4 regions of the Photobacterium sp. GSS17 genome follow, and region 2 is predicted to be linked to each of the others. Evidence: predicted binding sites of a transcription regulator. Region 2 holds the regulator's gene; each other region holds the start of a gene.
The links. The regulator CRP, encoded in region 2, controls carbon source genes, mostly activating them, when cyclic AMP is high. The targets are predictions, from matches to a motif close to TGTGANNNNNNTCACA.
Positions count from the first base shown of each region.

Region 1 (7,513 bases), 990 kb from region 2:
CATACATGTGGCCATCTTCGGTATTGTGAGCCGGATCCACCGCGGCACCGTATTCCGGCACACCGTTGTTATTGTGATCCCGATTTGTCAGCCACCAATCATGATACGCCACCAGTTTAGGATACATTTCATCAATCCAGGCCTGTGCATCTGCCGGACGGTTAAATTCATCTTTCAACGCATGGTAGACTTCCATCACAGCCCAGGCAGCCAGTGACGGCTTGGTGTTTCTCTCATTCCAGTTTTCTGACCCGGCACCACCCCGGCTCTGCGGCAAGGAATAGCTGACCACATCCAGCAAGTATCCCTGGTCCTGCGGACGGATAGGGTCATTGCCTTTAACCTGATACTCAAACACCGTACGGATATTATCCATCGCCACATCCGGGTTGAAATGCGCCATGGCGTAAGCCTGTTTCCAGGTATCCCACGGCCAAGTCAGGTTACCAGAGAACCAGCGAGCCGTGACGGAAGGCGTTACGGTTGACTGGTGAATATCCCCGGCTGCCGAACGCCAGTTGCCGTTCAGGGTCATCATCGCTTTAACCCCCACACGAGCCTGAGCTTCCGTTGCCTGTTGATTCACCATGCCCGATGCAATATACGAGTTCCAGCGCTCATCCGTAGCCAGCATATAAGGCTGTGGATTAGCAAGAATGTCGGCGATTTTGCGCGCTTCTTTCTCCACTTCTTCGGCATTATGAAGATGTGAGTACGTGGTGTAGATCTTCACCGTGCCATCGGCAGGCACGTGCTGGCCAGCCGTCGATGAGAACGCAATATTATTGGTCTCAACCTGGGTCTGGTTAGCCACAGAACGCACAATCCGGAATTCCGCATCCCCGTCATTGCGGATGGCCCAGTTGTCTTTCATCTCGCCGAAACGAATTTTCAGACCGTTTTCAATTGGTTCGATACGGCGCTGGTAATCCGGATACATGTCATCCACTGACATGGTTTCATAACCCGGTGTCGAACGGGCTTTTTCCAACAGCTCACCGTCCCAGGTCAGCGCCAGTTCCATCGCTTTACCGCTGTGGTTGGTAATCTGAGTTTCGACCAGTGAGGTCCGATCCGTCACAAACCGCAGCACCATTTGTACGGTCAGCACGTCTGTTTTGAGAATTTGCACTAATGCGCCCGGCGTGCTGTACACCGTTGCTTCAGCACCTGCGAGATCAATCACTTCCCCGCTCAGGCGATCGGCAATGTGGAGCTTGTCAAATGCCTGTCCTGACATGTAATGCGCATATTCCTGGGTAATCTGCATGATCCCGCCAAATGCCCCATAGCCTTGCTCATCGGCTGGCAACAAATGCCCATGCCACGCCCCTAAATCAACAAATGCGTTGTATTTCAGGTTGCTGTACTCGTCATAGTCACGAAGAAACGCCGGAGATCCGGTGCGGTCGATAACATTTTTGTATGGGCCGGATGGTACGGCGGCGGTTTTCTCATCCTGGGAGCTGCTATTACAGCCCGCCAGCGCAATGACTGAACCTATCAGAGCGGCTAACACTGTGTGTCGAAACATATTGATTCCCTCTTGCTCCCAGTGCCAGCGTCGCCCGGACACAGGGAAAAATGGTGCTGAAAAGAAATTGCCTTGCTCAAAGAAAACAATCGCAATGTCATAAAATACGAAAATTCGGAGGGATAATAATCTGGTAAAATTTTAAGTAAAAGATACCGAAATCACACTTTATTTTTTTAGTGAATCAATTATCAATAGTAAGAATGGAAAACGAAGGGGATAACAATGAATAACTATTTAAAGCGACGGAGAGAGTCTGGACAAAGGATCACACTGTATTGGAATTGAACAGTTAAGCATTTGTTATTACTGATAACTATGGGGATTTTGACGCATAACTTAATTCGTTACATACAGAAAGAAAGCAGGCAGAACTCTCAGAAAGGTTTCTGGAACAAGGTCACGTATTCCTTGTAAGGCAATGACGGATGGACACAGTGTCGTACGAAACACTGGTTAAATCATGACATTTTTCAGTTAACACATGCCATTCTTGGCCATAGATTGTTTCGTTAATCTCTCATTTGTAACTCAACGTATCAGCCGTTTTTTATAGCGCCGGACAAGCCCGCTTCTTCGTTTATGCACTCTGTATTCAGTTACAAAAAACGAGTTTCGTCATGGGGGCAATGCGATGAATTTGGCTACCACCGTGCCTGAAAAGAAAAAAACCAGTGCTTTCGCACTGGTTTTTTCATAATTTTTTACCTGATACGAGACTGACGAACAGACAGAGCGTTTTACACCAAATGAATAGCCGCTCCTGCCGGTCTCAGACTCAGTATTTACTGGGCCAGCATACGGCGTGCAGCTTCAACCACGACTTTGATTGAGCGAGCTTCTGTTTCTTTCAGCGTGGCGTGGTCAGGAATTTCTTTCTGTGTACGGTTGATGATAACACCCGCCACACAACCAGCACGCAGGCCAGAACTTGCACACATGGTCAGCAGCGTGGCTGATTCCATCTCAAAGTTCAGCACACCCATTTCCTGCCACTCTTTCATTGAGCCCTGGAAACGACGTACCACACGGCCGGAGAATGTGTCGTAACGTTCCTGACCTGGGTAGAAAGTATCACTGGAAGCCGTTACGCCTGTGTGAACGGTTGCACCATCAGCATCACAAGCCGCTTTCATGGCTGTTGCCACATCAAAGTCAGCCACGGCAGGAAATTCCATCGGCGCAAAGTGCAGGCTGGCACCGTCCAGACGCACAGAGCCGGTAGTCACAATCATGTCACCCACATTAATATGCGGCTGGATTGCACCTGTGGTACCGACACGCAGGAAAGTACGAACGCCCAGCTGAGCCAGCTCTTCCACCGCGATAGAAGTTGATGGGCCACCGATACCTGTAGAACACACTACTACTGGCTTGCCGTCCAGCTTGGCACGGTAAACTGTGTACTCACGCGCACTAGCCAGAAATTCAGGATTTTCCATCAGGTTCGCGATTTTCTCTACGCGAGCAGGGTCGCCAGGAATAATCGCCAGTTCAGCACCGTTAAGATCGGCTTTGGTCACACCCAGATGAAATACTGCGTTGTCAGACATAGTCATATCCTTTTTTTGTTATTGCCGCCAGATAGGGATAAGAGGCTAGCGGCTCTACGTGAGTTGTTTCACAAGCACTCGAAAATCTGTTACTCAAAAGGCTTCGCGTCAGAAGCACTTGTGAAACACAGAATAACGATAGCTCATAGCAACCAATAGTTAAGTGATGATTGTCACATTAAGAGAAAGGTATGACTTTTAACATTTCAGTTAACAGTGACTGTAGTCACATAAAAACGTTTACCTTTGCGATATATCACACTATTTGTTTTGAATATCACCAGTAAAAAAGCCGGCTGCATCTTGCACCCGGCCCTTTACTTGATGGAATTTACAACGATTTTTTTGTCCGAGCTCAAAACGTTCGACTCTTTTCTTCTTACTGAAGACCTTAAACCTGTCTCTTTTACCTTTGCCTCTTTTACCTCTGTCTTTTATACCTTTGTCCCTTAAACCTTGAACTGGGTCACCATCCCTTTCAATTGCTCTGCCAGCTGCGCAATCTCACTGGTCGCATTCTGACTCTGAGTGGCAGCAACGGCATTCTCCTCTGCAATCCGTCGTACCGACACCACATTTTGGTTGATACTTTCAGCCACCGAACTTTGCTCTTCTGCTGCACTGGCAATTTGCATGTTCATATCATTAATCACACTCACCGCATGAGTAATGGCTTTCAGCGCAGCTCCGGTATCGGCGGCCTGTCCCACGCTGGCAACCGCTTGATCCTTGCCGTGGTTCATCACGGTTACCGCACTTTTCACACCAGACTGAAGCTGTTCAATCAGCGTCTGAATCTCCTCGGTAGATGACTGGGTACGCTGTGCCAGCGAGCGGACTTCATCAGCCACAACAGCGAAACCACGTCCCTGCTCACCGGCTCGTGCGGCTTCAATGGCAGCATTCAGAGCCAGCAGGTTGGTCTGTTCGGCAATTTCCCGAATCACGTTGAGGATCCGGCCAATATTCATGGTCTCTTTCTCGACCTCATGAAGCTTCGCTGAGCAATCCATCACCTGATCAGAGAGCTGATTAATCGACTGAATCGTCTCTTCGACCACCTTCCCACCGACAGTGGCTTCGCGGTCTGCCTGATCGGCCGCTTCCGCCGCCCGTGCCGCATTATCGGCAACGTCATGAACAGTCACGGTCATTTCGTTCATCGCCGTCGCAACCAGTTCCGTCTCCTTTTCCTGCTCTTCAATGCCGTGATTAGACTGCGCTGCAGTCACGGCCAGCTCTTCGGCCGCAGACGCCAGCTCAATACTGGCTGCAGAGATTGTGGTGATCATATTGCGCAGATTCGTGGCGGTATGTTGCACCGCGTCCAGCAACTGGCCGGTTTCATCCTTGCTGTGGTTGTCAATCACCAGCGTCAGATCCCCTTCCGACAACTGGTTCGCCGCCTGCACCGCGCGCCGGATAGGCCCGGTAATCGCCTTGGTGAGGATATATGCAGCCACCGCCCCCGCAATCACCGCCGCCACAGAGAGAATCACGTTCATGGTAATTCGACGGCTGGTCACTGCCACCAACTGTGGCCCGAGCTGATCCTGATCATTTATCACCGACATTTTCACGGCATCCAGATCGGAAGCAATCGCTGGTCCAATTTTATTCAGACTTTCGTAGATCAGGGTATTGCGCGCGTTGATATCGCTATAAATGGTACTCAGGCTGTCCAGATAATCGCGATGAGCGGTGTGAAACTGGCCCAGCAACCCTTTGCGCACTGGATTCACCACCAGCTGATTAAGACGATTCAAAGGTTCGCTGATCGAAGTGTCCAGCGTTGAACGCGCCATATTAAAATCGGTCTGAAGTCCGGTGTGCAGAAAATCAGTGATATAAAGCCGCCCGGTTTGCAGTACTTCCTGCACTTTAGTGGCAAAGAAAAAGGTCTGGTAATCATTGTCCTGATACGCTGAGTGGGCAATTGATGCCATCGTGCTGAACAGAGTGTCGTAGAGTGGCTCCAGCTTATCTTTACGGACCTGATTGCTCCGTTGGGTCAGCGCTGCCATTTCCTCAAACGACTGATTGTATTCCTTCAAACTATCATCAATTTGAGTGAGCAACGCTGAACGTTCCGGATCATGAACCGACTGACGGGTTTCAGCCATTAAGGTATTCACTTTATCCAGATAACGGGTGAATTGCCGCAGATCTTCATCACGCTGGCTCAACAGGTAGTCTTTGACGTTCATCCTTACCATCAGCATGTTGGCTTCCAGACGTCCGGTCAGATTACTGTCGCGTGCCAGCTCCCGGTAAGAGCCAATCCCCTGCTCGGTATCACGCAGCGCCATGATACTGATGGTCAGGATCACAGACAGCAGACCCAATACAACGGCAAAGCCAATTCCGATTTTCCATCCCAGTTTTAAGTCTCTGACCATAGTGTCCCCCCAACTCCCTCTGTTTTGGCGTGCTCAATTTGTCCCGATCTGTATTAGATATCCTGTATTGAATACAGTGGCGGCAGCGATGTACTCATTTCGCCCCTTCGACATCAATGCCCGACTAAATATATGTTGATGTCAGCTCTTATTGGCAATCACTATGATCAGTTATAGCAAGAAACAGGATGCATATTATTTTTTGTTTCGGATGATTGATAGCGGTCATTATTTAACCACTACTTTTTCAACCAACCGTAAACAGCGTCTTCTCCGCCAACCTCTGGCATGCCAATGCCGAGCCCGCATCATGGGTATTCCCCCACGCCATACAGAAAATCAGTCAGATAAAAAAAGGACACTGTTCGAATAACAGTGTCCTTTGATGATGTAAGAGAGAGGGTCAATTTGCAGGGTGAATACTGTCTGGGGACGGCATTCACCCCGGGGAACCCCTACGATTTAAACTTCAGTAACCGAAGCGCGTTAAGCGTCACCAGCGCGGTAGCGCCACTGTCCGCCAGCACAGCCAGCCATAAGCCGGTCATGCCCAGCAGGGTTGTCACCAGAAAGATCCCCTTAAGCCCCAGAGCTAACGTAATATTCTGGCGAATGTTCGCCAACGTAGCCTGCGACAGGGCAATCATAACCGGTAGTTCCGCCACCCGGTTATGGGTCAGCGCCGCATCAGCCGTTTCCAGCGCGACATCACTCCCGCTGCCCATGGCAATTCCGATTGATGCGGTTTTCATTGCCGGCGCGTCATTAATGCCATCACCAACCATTGCGATCCGGGTATGCTGACTGACCTGCTCGATTTCCTTCACTTTATCTTCCGGCAGCAATCCAGCCCGGTATTCAATGCCGATTTCACGGGCGATCGCAGCGGCAGCGCGAGGGTTATCGCCAGTCAGCATCACCGTGCGGATCCCCATTCCATGCAGCGCTTCAATGGCTGCTGCACTGTCCTGCCGCAGTGTGTCGCGCCAGGCTATCAGCCCGACCGGCTGCTGATTACGGAGCACGACGACCAGCGTTTTCCCTTCGTCTTCGAGAGCGAAAATCTGATCAGCCTGCGGCTTGGTCAGACTGACTGTCTCTGGTAACCGATTGGCCGCAGACAACATCAGTAGTTCACCGTCAATCTCCCCCTGAATACCGCGACCCGGCAGGGCTTTTCGGTGGGCAGCTTCCTGAACCGCTAAGCCACGCGCTTCTGCGGCCGTGATAACCGCTTTGGCTAACGGGTGTGCCGAGCCGACTTCAATGGCCGCGGCCTGACGCAGTAGCCGATCTTCATCGCCGTCCCAACTGACAATATCGGTTACCGCAGGTTTCCCTTCGGTCAGGGTGCCGGTTTTATCAAAGGCCACGGTTTGAATCCGGCCTAACTGCTCAAGAGCCGCGCCACCTTTAATCAGGGCACCACGACGGGTGGCGGCAGCCAAACCAGACGTAACGGCCGCCGGAATAGAGATCACCAACGCGCAAGGACAGGCAATTAACAGTAATGTGAGCCCTTTATACAGCCAGGCTTCCCAGCTTTGCGCAAAAAACAGCGGCGGAATAACCACAACCAGCGTCGCCAACACAATCATGGCAGGGGTATACCAGCGGCTGAAGCGATCAACAAAGCGTTCCAGCGGAGCTTTGCGAGATTCCGCCTCTTCAATTAGGTGCAAAATGCGGTCAATGGCATTTTCCCCTTGCCGCGAGACCACTTTCAGCCGTACTACACTGTCAGCTGCCAACGCCCCCGCCATCACGGTTTCTCCCGGGTTGCGTTCAACCGGCACCGATTCGCCGGTCAGAGCACTTTCGTCAAAACTGGCAGCATGTTCGAGCAGAACAACGTCGGCCGGTAATCGGCCACCCGGTGCGACTTCAATAATATCGCCGGGCTGCAGCGCGCTCGCGGCAACCTGTTCGCGTCGACCATCAGACAACAACCGAGTTGCTTGTTCAGGTACCAGAGCCATCAGCGCTTTAACCCCGCTTCGCGCCTTCGCCGAAGCATAGCCTTCTAG
Region 1 is NZ_CP117517.1:2,315,802-2,323,314, forward strand. Features, by position in the region: gene ygjK (alpha-glucosidase) at 1-1,534, opposite strand, end outside; gene udp (uridine phosphorylase) at 2,320-3,087, opposite strand; gene PGW97_RS10355 (HAMP domain-containing methyl-accepting chemotaxis protein) at 3,537-5,486, opposite strand; gene PGW97_RS10360 (zinc/cadmium/mercury/lead-transporting ATPase) at 5,942-7,513, opposite strand, start outside.
Region 1: a site for CRP is predicted at 3,303-3,318, ahead of udp (uridine phosphorylase). Genes of this name have one in related genera too.

Region 2 (7,513 bases):
TCTGCTGCTGCTCGATGAACCGACCAACCACTTGGATCTTGATGCGGTTCTGTGGCTGGAAAAATGGCTACAAGGTTATCGCGGCACGCTGCTGCTGATCTCCCACGACCGGGATTTTCTTGATCCAATCGTGAACCGCATTGTTCACATTGAGAACCAGGGGCTGAACAGCTACACCGGTAACTACTCATCGTTTGAAACACAGCGGGCAGACAAACTGCTGCAACAACAAGCCACATTCCAGAAACAGCAGAAACAGATTGCCCACATGCAGTCCTACATCGACCGTTTCCGCTATAAAGCCAGCAAGGCCCGTCAGGCACAGAGCCGGATCAAGGCGCTGGAGCGGATGGAAAAAGTGCTGCCGGCCCAGTTTGATAACCCGTTCAGCTTCGAGTTTCGCGAGCCGAGCGCCCTGCCGAATCCAATCCTGATGATGGAACAGGTATCAGCCGGGTATGCCGACAAACTGATTCTCGAACACATCCGCCTCAATCTGGTCCCGGGCAGCCGAATTGGCCTGCTGGGGCGCAACGGTGCCGGTAAATCGACCCTGATTAAAATGCTGGCCGGTGAGCTGCCGGCCAAAGCGGGTGAGCTGACCTACTCGCAAGGGGTAAAGATCGGCTACTTCGCCCAGCATCAGCTGGAAACCCTGTACATGGACGACACCCCAGTTCAGCACATGGTACGTTTGGCACCAGAGGCCACTGAGCAGCAACTGCGGGACTACCTCGGCAGCTTCGGTTTTATCGGTGACAAGGCTCTGGAGCCCGTCGGCCCGTTCTCGGGCGGTGAGAAGGCCCGTCTGGTACTGGCTCTGATTGTCTGGCAGCGACCAAACCTGTTGCTGCTCGATGAACCGACCAACCACCTGGATCTCGACATGCGTCAGGCCCTGACTCTGGCCCTGCAATCGTACGAAGGGGCCATGGTCATCGTCAGCCACGACCGCTACCTGCTGCGCGCGACCACTGACGATTTGTATCTGGTGCATGACCGCAAGGTTGAGCCGTTCAATGGCGATCTGAACGACTACCACAAATGGCTGACAGAGCTGCAGCGTACCGAGCGCCGCGAACAACAGGCCATTAAGCCGGATGCATCGAAAGACAACAGCGCCGCCTCCCGGAAAGAACAAAAACGCCTGGAAGCGGAGTTTCGTAAGCTGACAGCCCCACTGCGCAAGCAAATTGAGAAGCTGGACAAACAGATGGAGACGCTGGGCGAGAAACTGGCGAATGCCGAGGCCCAGCTCTCTGACAGCAGTATCTATGAAGCGGACAACAAAGCCCGGCTGAACGAACAAATGCAACTGCAAGCCAGCGCCAAAACCGAGCTGGAAGACGTGGAAATGGCCTGGATGGAACTGCATGAGCAGCTGGAAGTCATGGAAGCGGAATTTCAGGCCCGTTAATCAGTTAAACCGGACAACCGTGATGCCAAACCCTGCCCCTGATACGCTGACAGACCAAACCCAGGCTTTCTGGGAATTTGCTCTGACGCATTATGCCCGCCTCGGTGTGGAACAGGCATGCCTGTGCTTACAGGACAGCTATCAGGGCAATGTGAACCTGGCCTTGCTGCTGCATTGGCTGGACACTCAGGCACAGGCGCTGCCGGCAGACGCTCTGCCGGCCTTGTTGGCCGCCCTGACAGATACCGACGCCCTGCTCAGCCATTTTCGTCAACTGCGCCGGGAGCTGAAACCCGGGCTGGCGCCCACCGCCTACCGCAAGCTACTCGACTTTGAGCTGGCACTGGAAAAACGCCAGCACCGCGATCTGCTGGCGGCGCTGGCAAGGTCTTGCCCTGTCCCTCACCCCGCAGACAATCAGCCCAATCCTCAGCCGCCTAATCTGGCCAACTACGCCCGCCAGCTCGGCTTACCGGATACCCTGCTCAACCAGCTGCGGGGAGCAGCGTCTGAGGGCAGATGATCTTTCGCGTCAGGAGCGCGTACACTTACCCAAAAGGTCTAGAAGGATTTCCCATGACTCCGTTTGAACCGGCCAATGGGCTGCGTAACCCCCATCTGCAAACCCTGCTGCCCCGCTTTCTGCGGCGCAAGCCTCTGTTTACCCCCGTCACGCAGCGGATAGAAACGCCGGACGGCGATTTTCTCGATCTGGCCTGGACCGCAGCACCGGATACCTGCCGTGCTGAGCAACCGGTCATGGTGCTGTTTCATGGCCTAGAAGGCAGCTTTCGCAGCCCGTATGCCAATGGCCTGCTGCACGCCGCCCACAATCAGGGCTGGTTGGGCGTGATGATGCACTTTCGCGGCTGCAGCGGGGAAATAAACCGCCATCCCCGCAGCTACCACTCCGGGGAAACCAGCGATGCCCGTTTTTTCCTGCGCTGGCTGCGGGAAAAATTGCCAAGCCAGCCGTTTTTTGCTGTCGGGGTTTCGCTGGGTGGTAACATGCTGGTTAACTATCTGGCCGAAACCGGCACCTCATCCGACTTACTGGCAGCTCAGGCCATCTCGCCACCGCTCGATCTGGCGGCCTGTTCCGCCCGGATCGAACAGGGTTTTTCCCGGGTGTATCAACAATACCTGCTGGGCTCGATGAAGCGGACCCTGAGCCAAAAACTGGCCGTGTTGCCCGGCGCGATGCCGCTGTCACCGGATCAGGCTGAGCAGATCCGTACCCTGCGCCAGTTTGATGATATGGTGACCGCCCCCTTGCACGGCTTCGCGGATGCCGATGACTACTATCAGCGCTGCAGCGGCCTGACCAAACTGACCGACATCACCACGCCACTGCGGATCATCCACGCCAAAGATGATCCTTTCATGACCGAGGCCGTGATCCCGGCGCAGCCGTTACCGGCGCACATCGTGTACGATCTCTGCCCGTACGGCGGCCATGTCGGGTTTGTGACCGGCAGCTGGCGGCGACCGGATTTCTGGCTGGAAACCACCGTGCCGGAATGGTTCAGCCCTTTCCTGCCAGCAGACGCCGACCACGACTAGCACCAGCGCTCTACAACTGGCGAAATTCCCCCTATAATTTCGCCAGATTTCGCAACTACCGAGTATTTCCTATGATTATTCCCTGGCAAGAGATTGATCCCGAAACCCTCAACAACCTGATTGAGCATTTTGTCCTGCGTGAAGGGACCGATTACGGTGAGCGTGAGCTCAGCATGGATGAGAAAGTCAGCCGGGTTCGCCAGCAACTGGAACGGGGTGAGGCCGTGATTGTCTACTCCGAACTGCACGAAACCGTGGATATTAAACTGCGCCGTCACCTGGGCTAACTGCCTCTACGCGTTCCGTTTTCTGGTCGGCATTTTTCACAATCCAGCTTGACCTGACCGCGCCACCCTGTTAATAACTCTTTCCGTTAATGTTAACGACAGGGTTTGTCATGTCTGCAAAACATCCCATTATTGCAGTAACAGGGTCCTCAGGGGCGGGTACCTCCACCACCTCGGAAGCATTTCGTAAGATGTTCAATATGATGAACATCAACGCCGCCTGGCTGGAAGGTGACAGTTTTCACCGCTTCACCCGACCGGAGATGGATGTGGAAATCCGTAAAGCCAAAGAGCAGGGCCGCCACATCAGCTACTTCGGCCCGCAAGCGAATGATTTCCCCCTGCTGGAATCTTTTTTCCGCCAGTACGGCGAGGATAGTAGCGGGAAATTCCGCCGCTATCTGCACACCTTCGATGAGGCGGTGCCTTACAACCAGATGCCGGGGACATTCACCCCGTGGCAGGATTTACCGGAAAACACCGATGTGCTGTTCTATGAAGGGCTGCACGGCGGGGTTGTGGATGGCGACACCAATGTTGCCCAGCATGTGGATCTGCTGATCGGCATGGTGCCTATTGTCAACCTGGAATGGATCCAGAAGATCGTGCGCGACACCCGCGATCGCGGCCATTCACGGGAAGCCGTGATGGATTCAATTGTCCGCTCAATGGATGATTACCTGAACTACATCACGCCGCAGTTCTCCCGCACCCATATCAACTTCCAGCGCGTCCCGACGGTCGACACCTCGAACCCGCTCAGTGCCAAGGCGATCCCGAGCCTGGATGAGAGCTTTGTAGTGATCCGCTTCCGCGGTATCAAGAAAGTCGATTTTCCTTACCTGCTGGCGATGATTCAGGGCTCTTTCATGTCACGCCACAACACCCTGGTGGTGCCGGGCGGCAAGATGAGTTTTGCGATGGAGCTGATTATGCGTCCACTGATCCAGCAGTTAATTGATACCGGCAAGATCAGCTAATCACGACGAGGTGTTATTGAGCTTGGCTTAGCGAGCAGCGTGAACGAACCGTCCTCAGCGCCGCACCCGGTACCGACAAGACACCGCCCGCCCAGTGCATTGCACCGGGCGGGCGGCAATTTAACATATCAGGCGTTCTCGTCAGTTAACTGACGATAGCCGATTAATCCTGAGCGATCACTTCATAAGAGTGCGTCATTTCTACCCCTTCCCCCAGCATCAGGCAAACCGAGCAGTATTTTTCCAGTGAATCAGCCACGGTTTTGGCGACCACCGCTTCATCCAGATCGTGGCCGGCGACCACAAAATGAATGTTGGCAGAAGTAAACAGACGCGGGGCCTGCTCACGTCGTACTGAGGTAATTTGCGCTTCGCAGGCCGTGATTTTCTGCCCGGCAGATTTCAGGCCGTCAACCACATCTACCGAACTGCAGCCACCCGCAGCCATTAAAACCATTTCCATCGGACTTGGCGCTTTTTCTCCGCCGTTTCCGTCCATCACCACGCTGTGGCCGGAATTTGACTGACCCAAAAAGGTCAAATTCTCGACCCATTTCACTCGTGATTGCATGGCTTTCTCCTTCTCTAAAATAGGGTGTTTTGGCACTATCTGACAACTGTGTGATCATGTGCACACTTATGACCACGAAATGGCCTTTTCCGATAGATCAATATCAAGAAATACGCGCCGAAAAAAGATAAACTCTGAACTAATTATTCACGTGAGCTTGCAGCCCAGCGGTTGACTGAATATCCTAAACGGCGAACAAATTATTGTTAGGCCCAGCCTCAAACTTATAGGGACGTCGTTGTTGGGCAACAAACGCAGAGGAAGTTAGTAATATGGTTCCAGGTAAACCTCAAACAGATCCAACTCTAGAGTGGTTTCTTTCCCATTGCCACATCCACAAGTACCCATCAAAAAGTACGTTGATCCATGCAGGGGAAAAAGCGGAAACACTCTACTACATCGTTAAGGGTTCTGTTGCTGTCCTAATCAAGGATGAAGAAGGCAAGGAGATGATCCTGTCATACCTAAACCAGGGTGACTTCATCGGTGAGCTTGGCCTGTTCGAAGAAGGCCAGGAGCGTACTGCTTGGGTTCGCGCGAAGACCCCATGCGAAGTGGCAGAAATTTCATTCAAGAAATTCCGCCAGCTGATTCAGGTTAACCCTGATATTCTGATGCGCTTGTCAGCACAGATGGCTCGCCGTCTGCAAGTGACCAGCCAGAAAGTCGGCGACCTGGCATTCCTGGACGTAACAGGCCGCATTGCTCAGACACTTCTGAACCTGGCAAAACAGCCGGATGCAATGACTCACCCGGATGGCATGCAGATTAAGATCACCCGTCAGGAAATCGGTCAGATTGTTGGCTGTTCCCGTGAAACGGTTGGCCGTATTCTGAAGATGCTGGAAGAGCAGAACCTGATCTCTGCGCACGGTAAAACCATCGTGGTTTACGGTACGCGCTAAGATGCCGCTGCAACGTCAGTGAAAAAAGCCGCGCTCAGCGGCTTTTTTATTATCAGCCACCGGCATACCAACTAGCCCTTATCCCTTTATGCACCCCCTGCTTCAGAGTCCCTCTCACGACGTCCCCCTCGCTCATTACCGTGTTGCCAGGAACCGTACTTAGCAACATTGGCGGGACTTGAATGCTCGCGACACCCAGCAGCGCGAGAGATCGCCCGGCGTTGCGGCGCGATACATCCGAGAGTTGCCGACACGCTCACCCTTTTCCCCCTTGCCTCCGGCCGGACAAGTGCTACATTCAGGAGAGACGCCTATGCAACTGATGCAAGGTCCTGACACGGATAACAGATATGGATATCGAGCGTTTTTCCCCGCACCAGCCCTCATTGAGCCCGGCTATCATTGCCCCGTTGCCTGCCACCGTCGAGTTGACCGGCTTTAGCGGCAACCGCCATTACCATGAGCAAACAACCTTACAGGACGGCTGTCCGGCTGCCCTGCCGTTGCCACCGCTGGATTGCCAGCACTGACGCTGATAACCGATGCCTGCCATGCGCTGGCACTAAACACCATCCCACAAACATGTGGTACGAAACAGCAGAGCCTGAACGAAAAAAGCCCTGCAACAACCGCTGCGGGGCAAAGGGAAAGCATCTCATTGGGATTCTGATCGGTTATCGCTATTGACCAGAGAGCAGCCTTGAAGGTCAGACCCTCAAGGCTTGGTGACCCATTCTGCGATAAATGGGCGTTTTACATGTTCGTACTTTCGAAGATCTTGTCGGCAGATGCTTCTACAAAGCCCGAGTACAACTCACCGTCAGGCATTGGGTAACGCTTAGCGAACTCATAGAAGCCACCCGGAATCGAGTGAACACCATCCGTAAAGCCGACATCAACCCGATCAGCCATGGTCGATGACTGTTCCAGCAGCACTTCAGGGCTGCCTTTGACTTCACCACCTGACTCATTGATGACAAACCCGTTGTGACGCAGCAGCTGGTTCACCTCAACCACTTCGGTAAACTGCTCAAGCTGATTGATGCTGACCGTAAAGTGGTTAGCCCCGTAACCGTGCGCAGCCACCCAACCTGCATACTCACTTTCTGCTGACAGCATGTCGTAGGTCGCAAAATCCAGCTCCCACAAACGGCCGCCGTACAGGAACGCAGGATCATTCAGCGCCTCTTCCGGTACTTGGTTAACCAGCTCACGCACCGCTTGCTGCAGTTCAGAACTGAATTGTCCAACCATCAACTCACTGATGAACACTTTCGGTGCACGCGGGTTCGGGTGCTCAAAGTGCTCAGCATACAGCTTCTTCGCTTCGAAATGATACTTGCCGCACGGTTTGTAGCCGATCGCGATAAACGGCGCCGCCAGGCGATCCAGTCCCACTTTGGGCAGGTTGAAGGTCCGCAACGCAATATGATCATTAAGCAGCGGTTCGTCTTCGGTCAGCAGGTCATGAACCTGCGCCGCTGACGGACACAAACGCTGAATGTAATCCTGCCACAGCCCTTCAAACAGTTTCTCTACCCTTTCCATGTGTTTGCCATCCTCTTAACTAAAGTGAATTCAGGCGCCCGGATTTACAGGCTGATCCCCGGTGATAGTTGCGCCGGAACTTCAGTGTGGTCGCCTTCCATTGATGCCATTGGGTAGGCACAGTAGTCTGCCGCGTAGTACGCACTTGGACGCAGGTTGCCCGAAGCCCCCGGACCACCGAACGGTGCATCACCGCTTGCGCCCGTCAGCTGACGGTTACGGTTCACGACACCGGCACGGAT
Region 2 is NZ_CP117517.1:3,301,875-3,309,387, forward strand. Features, by position in the region: gene PGW97_RS15085 (ABC transporter ATP-binding protein) at 1-1,417, shown strand, start outside; gene PGW97_RS15090 (TIGR02444 family protein) at 1,440-1,940, shown strand; gene PGW97_RS15095 (hydrolase) at 1,994-2,980, shown strand; gene PGW97_RS15100 (YheU family protein) at 3,052-3,267, shown strand; gene PGW97_RS15105 (phosphoribulokinase) at 3,378-4,247, shown strand; gene PGW97_RS15110 (OsmC family protein) at 4,411-4,818, opposite strand; gene crp (cAMP-activated global transcriptional regulator CRP) at 5,091-5,723, shown strand; gene PGW97_RS15120 (hypothetical protein) at 6,074-6,253, shown strand; gene PGW97_RS15125 (DUF1338 domain-containing protein) at 6,477-7,271, opposite strand; gene astD (succinylglutamate-semialdehyde dehydrogenase) at 7,316-7,513, opposite strand, start outside.

Region 3 (7,513 bases), 1.6 Mb from region 2:
CCGACCTGCCGGATACCATTGCACGTATAAAACCGTCCATCGTGGGTGTCGGTTTTTATGATAAAGCCGCCAGCCCCCGAGGTCAGTTGTTTGGTACCGGCTTCGTGATCGCCCCGCAATTGGTTGCCACCAATGCGCATGTCGTCAACCCTTCCCTATTGACCGGTAAGCGGCAGTTTGTTGTCTTTATCGGTACCGGCCGCAGCCCGGAGGTACGCACCGCAACTGTCATTAAACGGGATACCCGGCACGATCTGGCTATTCTGAAAATTGCCGGTTCCCCCTTACCCGCGTTACGTCTTTCTACTCGCCCGGTTCGGGAAGGTGAGCGCTATAGTTTCACCGGTTTTCCGATTGGTGCCATTCTGGGCCTGTACCCGGCAACGCATCAGGGCATTGTTGCCAGTATTACCCCCATTGCGACGCCCGCCAATCATGCCCGGGAGCTGACCGTGCAGCAGCTAAGGCAACTTAAAAAGCCTTATGACGTCTATCAGTTTGATGCAACAGCCTATCCAGGAAACAGCGGCAGCCCGGTTTATCACCCGGAAACCGGTGAAGTCATTGCCATTATCAATAAGGTCTTCGTCAAAACCAGCAAAGAGTCCATGCTCACTGACCCCAGTGCAATCACTTATGCGATTCCGATTCTGCACTTAATTACCCTGAAGCAAAGCCTTTGAGTGAGTAACCCGAGATGATGACATTCACCCCCTTCCAGCGAAACAATCTGGCCTGGTTCGGTGCCGTAGCCAGCACACTCTTTATTGCCTACATTTCGCTGGTGCCCGCTCAAAATGAGCCCGAGTTCGCCGATTTGCAGCAATACGGCATTCTCTTTCTGGATAAAATTTTACATCTGATCGCCTATGGCGGCCTGACGTTTCTGTTTCTGTGTACGTCACAACTACGCCGTTACCCCAGAGCAACCTGTCTGGCACTGATTCTGTATGGGTCATTGCTTGAGCTCACCCAGGGCCTGTTACCTCTGGGGCGCGAATTTTCGCTGTTTGATGCCCTCGCTAACGTGCTGGGCGTACTGATCATCGGCAGCGCATTTCTCTACCGGCAGAAAAAACAAAAAGCCAGACGTCTACTTTCGTCTGGCTAATCAGGTGGTACTCGCGGGTCATCCGGTTTGTCGTTGACTGCCAGGGTTGACCTCAGACAACCCCATAACAGGCAGGCAAGAAAGCCCCAACTGTCTGAATTACTGTTTTCTGCGTTTCATCCCCGCGAAGCCCAGTAAACCCGCACCAAACAGGAACATTGAAGCGGGTTCTGGTACTGATACCATGCCATATGAAACGTCGTAGGCTTTACTTTCTCCATCAGGATTGAAAATAAATTCCAGGGCAGAAATGTCCGTAAAATCGGTGCCACCAAAAATAGGATCACTGAAATCGATATAAACGACCCCAGGTGCTGACGATGTTGTCACCAGATTCGCTGAGTTTGTTGAGGCACCGCCTCCCCACCAAGTGTTGATGCGGATGCCTAAATCAAGGTCCTGAGACAGCACTTCAAACAGGAAACCGCTGCCGTTTAACGCAAAGTTTCTGGAACCTAAACCCGCTGCGTTGATATTTGGTGAGTTATCTGTACCATCATACTGAACAGACACAGTCGCGGATGTCAGAGTGTCAACACTCACAGAAAGAAAACCACTGCCGACAAAAGCACTGGCCCCTAAGTTGTTGTTGGCCACAGAGGTAACATCAACGAGAATATCCCGCTCTTCACCCATCAAAACACTATCTGGCCCTGTTACAGAAGTGGATAGGCTACCGACACCGTTTACCTCAATCTTTGCTTGATCAACGCTGAAGTCATCAATAATCAGTTCTGCATTGGCAGTGCCAGCCAGGAACAGTGTGGACAGTGAACATGCTAAAAGAGTTTGCTTAATCATGAGTGTTTCCCCCGATATAGAATCACTCACTACTAAGCGAATTGTGTGCCAGTTATTAACTTACTGTTTTTACTGGGTTTTATATTCGTACGGTTTATCAGGTGTAAAAGATACCAACACTTTGCAAACCATACTGTCAGGAAAATCATGCAACGAAGGTTTAATGAACAGGCGACATTATCCCTCAATCAACTTCATCAGCAGGTGACCGTCATACATGGCTTGCTTCACCAGCGCCGCACCGGGCATCGTTGCCTGAGTGTAAAAGCAGCTTTCTTCAATCATCAGATCACGATTATAAACCGGCAGTGACTGCGTTCGGACACAATCCATGATAGCCGGATACAGCACTTCTTTTGCGCGGTTAAACTCTCCGCCGATCAGAACTTTATCGGGGTTAAACAGGTTGACCATAATTGCAATGGCCTGTCCCAGGTGATGACCAAGCTCAACGATGACCTGGCGAGCCAGACTGTCACCGGCAACCGCGGCGTCACAGATACCCTCGATTGTCAGCACCTTGCCGTGAAGCGTGGACGGGTGCCCTTCGCGAAGTCGCTGTTCCACTTGCTCAAGCACCGCTTTCAGGCTGGCCACAGTTTCCAGGCAGCCATGGTTTCCGCAGAAGCAGCGTTTACCATAGGGCTTTATCTGAATGTGGCCAAGCTCACCCACATTCCCGATACGGCCCGATAACACCACATTATCCAACACAATACCGGCACCCACACCATGGTGGATAGAAATCAGTATCGAGTTCGCCACATCTCGCGAATTCCCAAACAGTTTTTCAGCCAGCGCCCATGAACGGGTGTCATTGCCGACAAACACCGGCAATCCAGTAGCCTCATGAATCGCGGGACCTAACGCCAAATTATGCACATTGTAGTGCGGCATTTGCAGTACGGTGCCGGCTTCCGCATTCACCAACCCCGGCAATGAAACCGCGATCGCTGTAATACGATCCAGCTCATTCACATGATTGGCAAAAAAGGTATGAATTTCGGAAATCAGCTTTTTCAGGACTTCATCCTGCTCCAGCACATCCACATCCTGACGTTCTTCAATCAGGATATCGCCCCCCAGCTCATGCAGTGCGATGGTCAGATAGCCACGCCCCAGTCGGATAGACATAAACTGCCACCCTTCATTGGCCGGCATCAGACCAATCGCCGGTCGCCCCCGGCTGGCCGCTTCTTGAATAGCGGTTTCTTTTATAAGATGAGCATCAATAAGCTCACGGGTAATTTTCGTGATACTGGCCGGTGCCAGCTGGCTGCGCTTTGACAGTTCAATCCGTGAGATAGGGCCAAGCTGATCAATGAGCTTGTAGACGCTGCCGGCATTGTTTCTCTTGATATGATCGATATGACCAGGCTGAGCGACATACATGCCTTAACTCCTGAAAAAATGTAGATATAAAGATGAACAATTGAATTTTTTTACTTTGCGAAGTAATTGTGAAGCCGAAGTTTCATGGGACGTGACAAGAGTCACAGGGAAATCGAAATCAATCAGTGAAAACTGTATGCCGCTTCATATTTCCCTCAAAATGGTCGCGGTTAATTCACCACCAAAATTTATCTACTGGAAGACAGCTCACAGCTTTTTTGCCATAATGCCGCGGTTCAACTCCTGTTCAACTCACCACGAGGTTTGCGGTGTACAAAATTAACGAAGTCTTTGAAACCATCCAGGGCGAAGGTGTCTTTACCGGCGTACCGGCCATTTTTGTCAGACTCCAGATCTGTCCGGTGGGTTGTGCCTGGTGCGATACCAAACAGACCTGGTCGGCAGAGCCGCAGGATCATGTTTCAATTGCTGAGATCATGGCGAAAAAAGGCGACTCTCCGACCTGGACTGAGCTGGATGCTCAGGGCATTGTGAATCTGCTCCATGATCAGAAATACACCGCGAAGCATGTTGTTATCACCGGTGGTGAGCCATGCCTGTATGATCTGGTGCCTTTGACCGAAGCACTGGAGCAGGCCGGTTTCCGTTGTCAGATTGAAACCAGCGGAACATCAGAAGTGAAGGCCACAGCCAACACCTGGGTAACCGTGTCGCCAAAAATCAACATGAAGGCCAAACTTCCTGTGCTGCCAAGCGCACTGGAGCGGGCTGACGAAATTAAGCATCCGGTTGGAACAACCAAGGACATCGAGCAACTCGATGATTTGCTGGCTGGCAAAAATCTGAAAACAAACGTCAGCATTGCGCTTCAGCCAATCAGCCAGAAGCCGCGTGCGACCGAGCTGTGCATTGAAACCTGCATTGCCCGCAACTGGCGTCTGTCCATTCAGACCCACAAATATCTGGCGATTGCCTAAGCCTCTGATCTGCACCACCCCATCACCTTCAAGCGGTCGTCTCACTTTTCGGACGGCCGCTTATTCTTTGAGACACCTTCCCCCTCTTAACAATGGCTAATTTTGTCCTATCTATACTCAGCAAAAAACCAATAGTCATAATCATTTGTGGGGAAATATTATGCGCAGCTATCTGGGATACTGCTTCCTGACGGCTTTCGCCCTGCTTCTGACCGCCTGTGGCGGAGGTGGAGGTGAGACACCCAATCCTGTTGCGGCTCCGGCCACACCGGTAACGACCGACTTCAGAGTCTCTGTCGATCTGCCTGACCAAATGACTCTGGCTCAGCAACATTCACTGTCACTGCTTCCTCAGGCTTACGCCAACGCAGTGAAAGATCTGACAGAACAAAATTTTGCCGCAGTCTGGCTGGACGATAAAGGTAAGGTGCTGGAATCCATCGAGCTGACCGACTGGCAGACAAACGGTGAAGGGATTTATACGTTTACCGGCGATACCAAACCCAGAGTCAACGCGGTACTGCTGATTGATCCGGCGGGGATCCCCGAATTCACCTTGGGTGAAGCACTGCCTGAGGGTCTTTATATGACTCCATTGGCCAGCGAACGCCTGACGGTCACGCTGGAAACATCGATGACTTACTACGCCCTGACCAAACGCATCGTCAAAGACGGCAACTGGGGGGTATTTACTGAGGTGTTTACCGATGCGCCGCAGGGTAAAGTGCTGTTTGCGCTACAGGACATCAACAACATGGCCCTGGATATTCGCGATACCCTGTTCCCCCAAATCGGCCTGGAAGGCATGACACTGAAAGATCTGATGCAGCTTTCTATTGTCAAATCCATGACCGACGGTCGTATTGAGCGCTTTTATACCGAGCAGGATGCTGCGCTGGCAGATATTAAGGCCATTCTGAGCGACGGTTACTGGCAGGTTGCCGCTGGCAGCAGTAACAACGGTACTGTCCTGATGTCGGACCACACCTCGTATAACGGTTCACAGACCGAAGTGGCAGAATTCCGCTGGAAAAAAAGTGGTAACGAAGACATTAATCTGAGTGAATTTTTTACTTATCTCAGCGGCTCAACCGCATTCGGGACAGAAGATGTCACACATCAGGTGCTTACCTCTCAAGGCTGGACCGGGCTGTTCAGTTACTTGAAAGTCATCCTGGCGACTCAGAGAACCGCGATGCTGACCGATGCCGGGCTGACGAAAGATGATAAGTCGGGAATTTCCCTGGAGGCGAATGTCTATTCGTTGTCAGGAAAACGGATCCACGATTTTCTATCGAGCCGGGAAAATCATTTCATGACCCGCTATATCAAGGATACTGCGACGTTTGATGAAAATGCCTCAGGCTTTTATTTCACCTGGCGGCCGGAAAAAGAAACGTACCTGCTGTGTGACACCACCAACGACAAAGACACCTGCCGCGTTTACTCCACACAGCTGCCGGATACCGCCTTCACCAGTCTGGATGACCTGATCACTGCTCAGGCCAATGCCGGGCCAGAGTTTGAATCCGTTAACGGCTTTAAACTCACCGATAACGTGGTCGTAGAAATTATTGATGACGGTCTGTTTACCGTCCGTTACTGGAGCAACATTGCGGTCGATGAATGGGTGGTTCAAGAGCAAGGTGTCTGGTCTCCGGTAACGATTGCCGGCAAACAGATGATCCGTTTCGATGTCCCCGATGTCATCAAACAACTGTCTGATAACTACCGTTTCAACAGCCTGGCACTGTTCCTGGTGGTTGACCGCGGATTCGTCAACATCGGCGAAACCCTGCTGGATGGTGAACAGTTCCACTACTCCGGTTTTGATAATGATGCGAAAGATCAGATCTTTGCCGCTGCGACCCGGGACAACCTGCCCGCCTTTGACGACTGTATCTTTGGAAATACCGCACTGGCAAATGAAGACCTCTTCCTCAACGCGGTAACAGAGTGTGGGGGTGACGAGCACTTCACCACTCAGGGCGTCAGTGATCTGGTCGACAAAACCCTGGTACAGATTGCCGAAGATGGTGAGATCACAGCTCAGATCCTACGCAGTGATAATACCTGGGAGTTTTACCGCCACACCGAACCTGTCAGCGGCAGTAACCGCAGTTGGGCACTGCTGGATAACAGCTACCTGAAAATGCTGGAAAATGCCGATACCCCGAATTCCTTTGAGTACTGGGCGAAGACCAACTATGACTATGCCCTGCGGGTTATGGCGATTAAGCAGTACATCCATCCGGATAACGGTCAGCCTGAGGAAACGGTCATTACAAACTTCATGGCCCGTGAGTATCAGGCCGATCAACTGGCCGCCTGTACGACCAATGATTCCGGCTGGGATCAGACCACCACTACACCGATGGTGAAGAAAACTCAGGAGGAGTACCAGACTCAGGCCGCATCCTGTAAACAAGCCTGGTATGGCCGGGTGCCGCGGTTTACGGAAGCCTTGCTGGTTGGCCAGACCGGTAACCTGAGTGACGACAAAGCCCTGACGTTCGCCAGCGATACGTCACGGTACCTCAAGCTGACCGATAACTTTTCCGGTGACTACTTCCTCGGCAGCTATGTGGACTCAGACGGTTGTGGCTTTAACTTCGACATCCGCTGGAAACTGGAAGATGACGGTACCCTGTACTACGAAGCCATTGATGGCTCAATGAAGGAACGGATTCAACTGTCAGATACTGACGGCCTGAAACTGGCCATCAAAGCCTTTAACCACCAAACCCGTTGGGAGACCGATGACACGTTGCTGTACGGGGACAATGAAGGGGAAATCTGGAGTGATATCGTCACGCTGATCGATGCCAGTGAAGTACCGGACGTGGTGCCCATTGAAGCACCGGAGACCCCGCCACCAGCGGAAGGCGAGCCTCCTGCTGAGCCGACCGGGCCACCAGCCGGGACCATTTTAAATGACGGCCAGACCTGTGCCTTTACCGACCAGCCAGCAGCCTGATAAAAATACCTCATGGGAATAACACCTTTCTTATTCCCACAGCCTCGCTACCGAGCCCGCGTCACATCGCGGGCTTTTTACTGCCAGTCGCATGACGATTATTCAGGTCATCTTCCACACTGGGTTCCCAGCCACAACGAACATAAAACAGAATGAATAACAAGCAATTACCTATAGATAAAACGTTATCGTGGCTTACATCACAGTCATAGCAGGAAAACTATTTATTAACATGGCAAGCAATTACACTATATCCACAACAAGAATATGTGTAAGAGATTAAGGAAGATGCGT
Region 3 is NZ_CP117517.1:1,274,853-1,282,365, reverse strand. Features, by position in the region: gene PGW97_RS05710 (S1 family peptidase) at 1-683, shown strand, start outside; gene PGW97_RS05705 (VanZ family protein) at 698-1,111, shown strand; gene PGW97_RS05700 (PEP-CTERM sorting domain-containing protein) at 1,211-1,912, opposite strand; gene mlc (sugar metabolism global transcriptional regulator Mlc) at 2,090-3,304, opposite strand; gene queE (7-carboxy-7-deazaguanine synthase QueE) at 3,574-4,242, shown strand; gene PGW97_RS05685 (hydrogenase expression protein HypA) at 4,403-7,219, shown strand; gene PGW97_RS05680 (methyl-accepting chemotaxis protein) at 7,508-7,513, shown strand, end outside.
Region 3: a site for CRP is predicted at 3,395-3,410, ahead of mlc (sugar metabolism global transcriptional regulator Mlc). Genes of this name have one in related genera too.

Region 4 (7,513 bases), 1.6 Mb from region 2:
TGGCAGAGCCAACTCTTCGGCAGCCAGACGGCGGATACCTTCGCGGTTCATGGTCAGTTTGGTCGCGTTGGCCGTAGGAACAACGTTCAGTCCCTGCGCTTCCAGTTCAACCAGCATATCAGTTGCAATGGCTTCGATTTCCGGTACCACGTAATGCGGTTTTTCCTGCTCAATAACCGCTTTCAGGGCGGCACCATCAAGCATGTCAATCACATGGCTGCGGTGAGCCACTTGCATGGCCGGGGCATCTGCATAGCGGTCAACCGCGATAACCTCAAGGCCGAGGCGCTGACATTCAATCGCCACTTCTTTCCCCAGCTCACCAGAGCCAAGCAGAAGAACACGGGTTGCGTTTAAACGGGTAGCTGAACCAATCATCGAAAATCCTTACCGAGTGTCAGTGAATAGTCGGCATGATACCGGATTTTATGAAATGCGCAAACGTTTGCGTGTGTGATTGTATACTTGCTTTGTTGTTTATCCCCCTTGATTTATAAATAAATGGTAAAACAGATTAGGCGATAAAAGTATGGCAAGGTGCGGCGGCTGTATTTTGTTGTGACGCAGTCAAATGGCTTAACAGGAATAGCGGAGAGTATTTCATCTACATGGTTGATACACGCTACAGGCGAGGAGCATTTGTCTGTTCGTATGCTGAAAAGTGCAGCTGCAAAACGGTGTGCAGAATTGTAAAAGTTCTGTCATTCCTGCCGGTCTGGCCTCGAATTAGGACATTTTTGCGGCTAGATTACCCAGCATAAATTCAGCAATAAAAAGTAGTGGATCATGAAAAAAGCAATTCTAGGTTTAAGTTTGTTAGCGGCGCTGCCGCTGTCGGCTCATGCGGCTCAGTCTATTGGTGCCTTCTTCGGTAGCCCGATGTCGGGTGTCCAGTACAAGCATCACGATCTGCGTTTCTCGCTGGGGGTGGATGACTTTGGTGTGGCGGTAGATAAAACCTTTAATCTGGGTTCTCTGGCCAATGATCCGTCTATGAACAATTTCTACACCTTCGTAGGCGGGCAGTATGTGGACGACAAACACAATAAACTGGGCGTACGTGCCGGTGTTGGTTTTGAAGTGCCGGTCGAGCGTTTCGAGATTTACGGTGAACTGGGCCCGACACTGTACATGGTTGAAGATTTTGATGCGGATCTTGAAGGCGCGCTGGGTATTCGTTACCGTTTCTGATAGCTGTTATCCGTGATTCATGCGACTGACTCTGAGGTATAATCGAGCCGGTTCTATAGAGTCTTTCGCATGAGTTCCATCCTCATTCTTTCCGGTTTCGGAGAGAATGAGGGGGCTGTGGAATGTCTATTCCCTTGTTTCTTGTGTTATCGGTATTCTGTTTACCGGGATTCTGTTTACCGGTATGCAGCTTATCGGTTTCAGACTAGTGACATCCTGCTTTTCTGCGCAGTCCGATTTACCGTAAACAGCGAGTTGTGTCGCTATTCCTTCATTAACCCGGCTTCAATGTAATACTGTTTCGCGCCGTCATGGAGGGGAGCGGTCAGTCCGTCTTTGATCATCTCTTCTTTCTTCAGTAGGGTAAACGCGGGATGAAGCTTCTTGAACGTCTCGAAGTCGGAAAAAACAGATTTCACGACCTGATAAACGATGTTCTTATCCACTGATGCTGAAGAGATCAGTGTCGCCCCGACACCAAACGTGTGCACGTCTTTGGGATTTCCCTGATACATACCGCCGGGAATGGTGGCTACCCGATAAAAATTATTCTCTGCTATCAGCTTGTCGATCACCGGCCCTGAAACATCCACAATCACACTCTGACAGGCCGTCGTGGCTTCTTTAATGGCACCGCTTGGGTGTCCCACGGTATACACCATGGCATCGATTTTGTTATCGCAAAGGGCCTTTGACTGTTCCGACGCTTTTAACTCAGCGACCAGGCTGAAATCGGACTGCGACCAACCCATGGCCTTCATTAACACTTCCATCGTGCCACGCTGTCCTGAACCGGGATTGCCGATATTGACCCGTTTTCCTTTCAAATCAGCAAACGTTTTAATCCCTGAATCTGCTCTGGCAACCACGGTAAAAGGTTCGGGGTGAAGGGCGAAGACTGATCTCAGCGCTTTGAACGGGCCTTTCTCGGCAAAAATACTGGTGCCGTTGTACGCGTGATACTGCCAGTCAGATTGCGCGATACCTAAATCCAGCTCACCGGCACGAATGCTGTTGATGTTATAGATTGAACCACCGGTGGATTCGACGGAGCAGCGAATGCCATGTACCGGTCTGTCTTTGTTCACCAGCCGACAAATGGCGCCTCCTGTTGGGTAGTACACGCCGGTTACGCCCCCGGTACCAATTGTGATAAAGGTTTCGGATAAGGCGGAGGCGGCCAGAAGCAAACTGAAGCAGGACAAACAAGCGATAGTCAGCGTGCGGAACCGTTTCATAATGACCTCGCAGATACGGGCAGAGGAAAGAAGGGTTGGGTGTTACGTTGTGTTTGCTGATCAAGAGTGGTTTGATTCACAGAGAATGTTCAGCAAACGACATTAGGTCTGAGTCTAGACGTTGAGAGAGTGAGACTTGTCGTGGGATTAAGACAATCCCTGTCGCCTGTGGGGGTCAGCTTAGGCTATGAAACTACAGCTTCTGAAACCATAGATTCTAAAACCTTAACTGACACCCGCAGACGGTGGGGAAGAAAAGTGAGACAGCGCGCGATGCAATCAAACTGCGACCGACAGACAGCGTTATGCTCTTGCAGCCTGTTGACCCGCCGCTTTCTTATTCTCCCACTGAGTAATGAACGCCACAGAGGCAATTATGATGGCTGCGCCCAGCCACAAACGTCCTGGCGGTACCCAGCCAAAAACCAGCCAGCCTGCCAGTACATTCAGCGGCAGTTTGGCATGATCAAAAGGTTGCACAAACGACGCATCTGCCACCGCATAGGCTTTAGCGATAGCCCATTGTGCCAGTGCTGTCATCAGACCCGCTCCGAACAGCAACAACCAGCTGAAACCAGTATCGGGCATTGTGAAATCAGGTACAGCCAGAAAAATATTGAAGGGAGTGATCAGAATCAGCAGATACACCACCATAGTGGCCGGTGGATCATACGCTGACATCTTCTTCACCATCAGGGAATAACTGGCCCAGAAGAACGCGGCACCGACCGGTAACAGGCTGGCCCAGTTAAAGCCGTCGGCCCAAGGTTCAAGAATCAGCATCGCTCCCAGAAAACCTGTCAGGGTAGCTACCCAACGCGCCGTGCCGACTTTTTCTTTCAGAAAAATCCCAGAACCAATCGTGGCAAACAACGGCGAAGTCATCAGTAATGCAATGCCTTGCCAAATTGGAACCGGATAGGCAAGCGCCCATAGCCAGAGCTGGATACCTATTACCGCGAGGAAAACCCGCAGGCAGTGCATGCCAAAATGCTGAGTGCGTAGTGCACGACGAAGCCCTAGCGTCCGAAGCCAAGGGAATATCGCGACCAGAGCAATGGCGTACTGAATGAGTGCGACAGTGGTTGAAGGGATGCCGAAATTGATACTGACATACTGTGCCAGGCTGTTAACCAGGGCAAAAGCCAGTCCGGCGATCAGCATCCAGCTGGCACCCTGAATAGGATTATGTTGGTGTGACATTCAAATTGATAGGGTAATGAAAAACTTGAAAAATCATACCCGCGAGAGGAAGGATAAGAAACCGCTTTCTTTGGTTGCTGACACAAAAGTATAAAAAAACCGCCATTACGGCGGTTTTTCTGATTTTAAGCATGACTTTTACGTATTTACGATGGATTACACCGCGACGTAAGTCAGAGGAATGTCGGGATTCAGCGCTTCCAGAGTGGTCTGGGTATCAGCTAGGTGGCTGATCGTACTGTCCGATTTCTCAACCAAAGCGACTTCCTCTATATCAGCCAGCGGGTAGCCAGCCATGTTCATATTGATCATAGCGACTTGCAGCGGAGGCAGACTCGGGTTAAAAGCTGCGTTTTCTGCGTACATGCCCACAAAAACGTTTCCGTCTTTGGCTTTTAGCGCAACACCGCTGAAATTGTTGGTGTATGGCGCGTGGGCACGGTTTGCCGCCTGACAGGCCGCCTGAACCAGTGTTTCGGTTGCTTCTGTGTGCATGCCGTGATCAACGGTTGCCAGCAGGGCATCGGTGATGTTCAGGTCGGCAGGGCCGAACGATTCAGGTAAATATTCCTGCAGATTTTTTGCCTCGCGCTCAGGCAGTTGCACAATCAGATCTTTCGCTGACGTCAGCTCGTTCATGAACTGGCGACAGTGACCGCAAGGGCTGTAGTTGATGGTAATGTCCTGCAGGCCAGTTTCACCTTTTACCCAGGCGTGGCTGATAGCAGATTGTTCAGCATGAACCGTTTGCGACAGGCTGGTACCAACAAATTCCATGTTGGCGCCGAAGTACAAAGTGCCGGACAAACCGCGCACAATTGCGCCTACATTGAAATGCGAAATGGGGGTAATTGAATAAGCGGCGGCAAGCGGAAGTAATGCAACACGTAATTCAGTGTCTGTCATCTGAGTTTGTGACAGCAACTGAGCAAACACCTCAGGGCTTAGAGTTGCATCAAAATGATCCGCTTCCACGATCGGTTTGATGGCCGATGCTAAATCAGCGGGTAAAGCGCCTAAAGCATCCATTACTTTAGTGTGCATGAGTTATCACTCCGTCTTGTGTATGGAGAAATATTGTAGGCTGTGTCCTTACTTTGTTGTGTGATATTGATCACGTTATTGTTTTGTTTGTTTCATTGTTTTCATTATTGAGAGTGAGTTCACACAAGTTAATTTTCAAAGTGCAATATTTATCAGTGAGTTAGAGATTGTATTCGATTACCCACTCATTTTGTCTGTTTCTTAGTTTGGCTGATCCTGGTGAATCAATTGAACCTGTGCACTAAAGAAAACGCTAAAAAAGAATTATGCTAAGAAACATTAGCACTATTGAAACACCGCTGTGAGCAGTGGGAACAATAATGGTGCCAGAATTGATGTCATGACGCCGCAAATAACCAGTGCCAGCGAGCTGAATGCGCCTTCCTGATAATTTTCTTCTGCCGCCTTTGCCGTGCCCAGCGCGTGAGACACGGTGCCCATGGTCAGTCCTTTGGCGATAGGTGCTTTCACGCCAAAAAGAGAAAACAGCGGATAACCCAGAACAGCACCAAACAAGCCCGCGATAATGACCATGACTGCAGCGATAGCAGGCACGCCGCCAATCTGATCGGCGACCGCCATTGCGATGGGGGTCGTTACGGATTTTGGCAGAATCGATGCCGTCAGCTGGGCGTCGGCACCCATCATGAAAGCAATACCCGCCCCAGTCAGCATGGATAACACGCTGCCAACCAGACACACGGAAAAAATGACTTTCCATTTGGCGCGAATCTGGCTTAGTTGCTCGTACAATGGAAAGGCCAGAGCGACCACTGCGGGTTCCAGCAGGGCGTTAATCCATTTGTTCTGCTCAAAGTAGGTTTCATACGGTACGTGCAACCACATCAGAAGCGGAATAATCACCAGCAGACAAATCAGTAAAGGGTTAACAATCGGGTGCTGTAGACGTTTGGAGATAAGCCGTGCGGTGTAAAACACTACAACGGTAGTCAGAAGCCAGATCATTGTTTTTCCTTATAGTGTGTAGCAATGCCAATCACCATAAATACCACCAGGCTGCTGCCTAGGGTACTGAGCAAAATAGTTAGCGTGTTATCTGTCAGCAGGTCCAGATAATTCATCAGTCCGACACCGACAGGTACAAAAAGCAGTGCCATGTTCTTGATGAGTACGTGGCAGCCTTTCATCGCCCAATGAGCGGGGAGTAAACCCATCGACAAGGCAGTAAACAGGATTAACATCCCGATGATACTGCCGGGAATTGCCAGACCAGTCAGGGCCTGAATACCTTTGCCCAACATCAGGCAAATAAAGATGATAAAGAAAGAACGGAGATACGCCATGAGCCATTCACTATCAGGAATCCACACATTCATCATACAAAATAAATGTGACGCAGACCACACTAAAATGACCTGCTCGGACCATGGAAGTTAGATTGCAAAATCAGAATGTGGAGGCCACGATCATGGCGACCCCGGCCAGCGTCAGTATTGCCACAGAGATTTTGTGCCAGACGCTGTATTTCACGATTTTTTCGGTCGGGGTTTCTTCGTAATGAGGCGGGACATCTTCTTCCGGGGCCGGAAGGCTAGGCTTCAACTGGCTCTGATGTACCGTCCGGCATGTTTTGTCCGGCAGAGGCACACGGAATCCATAATGGGGCAAAACTTCAATTGGAATTGCCAGTTTGCCGTCTTTATTGAGCTTATCCGTCAGCGAATGGAAAATAGCATTGATGTCATAATGCTGCCCGCTGGCATCTTCGTAAGGGTCGATTTGAGAGAAGGCTTTTTCATACAAAGGTTCAGCGCTGATCACTTCCCCCGCGCAATAGCACAGTACTTCCAGCAGGCGGGATTCATGCTGAGTCAGCGACGTTTCTGACTTGTCTTTCCACACCAGCAAACGCAGGTCAGGCTCGAAGTCCACGTCAGGAAAACGGTAACAGCGTGTCAGAGTTCTGGTTGCCATATCAATTACTTCAATTCAAACTTCGAATCCATGAATGACAGTGTCCTGATGATTCCGCACAACCTGACAGGTGATCTCAGGTCAACCTGGTTATGCGGTAAATACGCCCAGCAGCAGGGCCAATAGACAACGGAAATAAGGTGTTGATTACACCGGTCTGATTTAAGTGTGAGCGGTGAAGGGGGGATGCGCAATTTCACTTCTAAGGATATTGTCTTAGAAAAAAGCCTCTTGCTGCACTTGCAGTAAGAGGCTAGTAGTTTTTATAGCATTTTCTGTTGGTTACTCAGAGTTGCTGGTGAACCATAAAAACAGCGAACTATCTGATTCTTTACACCAGTGACTCTACATAGTCATACACTGCTTTCAGAATCTTCATATCCCGTTCACTGGTTTGGTGTTCCATCGCCACAGCTTCCAGGTTCTGCATGTAACCAGGCAGCTTGGCTTCAAAGAAGTCCTGACAGTAATGTTTCCATTGCTGCTGTTCTTTATAATCCAGTGTCATCGGGAAGTGACGGGCGCGGTAACGGAACAACAGCGGCTTGATACGCTTGTCACTGACATTGATTTCAAGCTTACCCAGTTCTTCAGAAGGCGTTTTACGGATGATTTCCAGTGTGGAGCGATCCGCATCAGAGAAGAAACCGTCATATAACTGTGCATCCACATTATCGCTCGGCGTAAACTCACGATCTTCACTGTAGATAGCCAGCAGCTTCTCGCGCACTTCCGGGTGAGACTTCAATAGCTGCAGGTTTTTCAGACAGGCTTCACGGTCAATGCCGATACGCGCCGCATCTTCAGCACGCAGGGTTTTAGCCGGTGCAAGAATCGGACACTTATTAATGTGAACCAGCTTGAGAGGCACTGGCAACTCATCCGGCCCTAAGTCCGCTCGC
Region 4 is NZ_CP117517.1:1,726,366-1,733,878, forward strand. Features, by position in the region: gene purT (formate-dependent phosphoribosylglycinamide formyltransferase) at 1-378, opposite strand, end outside; gene PGW97_RS07670 (hypothetical protein) at 787-1,191, shown strand; gene PGW97_RS07675 (TAXI family TRAP transporter solute-binding subunit) at 1,455-2,429, opposite strand; gene PGW97_RS07680 (DMT family transporter) at 2,733-3,632, opposite strand; gene cdd (cytidine deaminase) at 3,789-4,676, opposite strand; gene PGW97_RS07690 (CidB/LrgB family autolysis modulator) at 4,962-5,642, opposite strand; gene PGW97_RS07695 (CidA/LrgA family protein) at 5,639-5,980, opposite strand; gene PGW97_RS07700 (hypothetical protein) at 6,084-6,611, opposite strand; gene sbcB (exodeoxyribonuclease I) at 6,943-7,513, opposite strand, start outside.
Region 4: a site for CRP is predicted at 4,736-4,751, ahead of cdd (cytidine deaminase). Genes of this name have one in related genera too.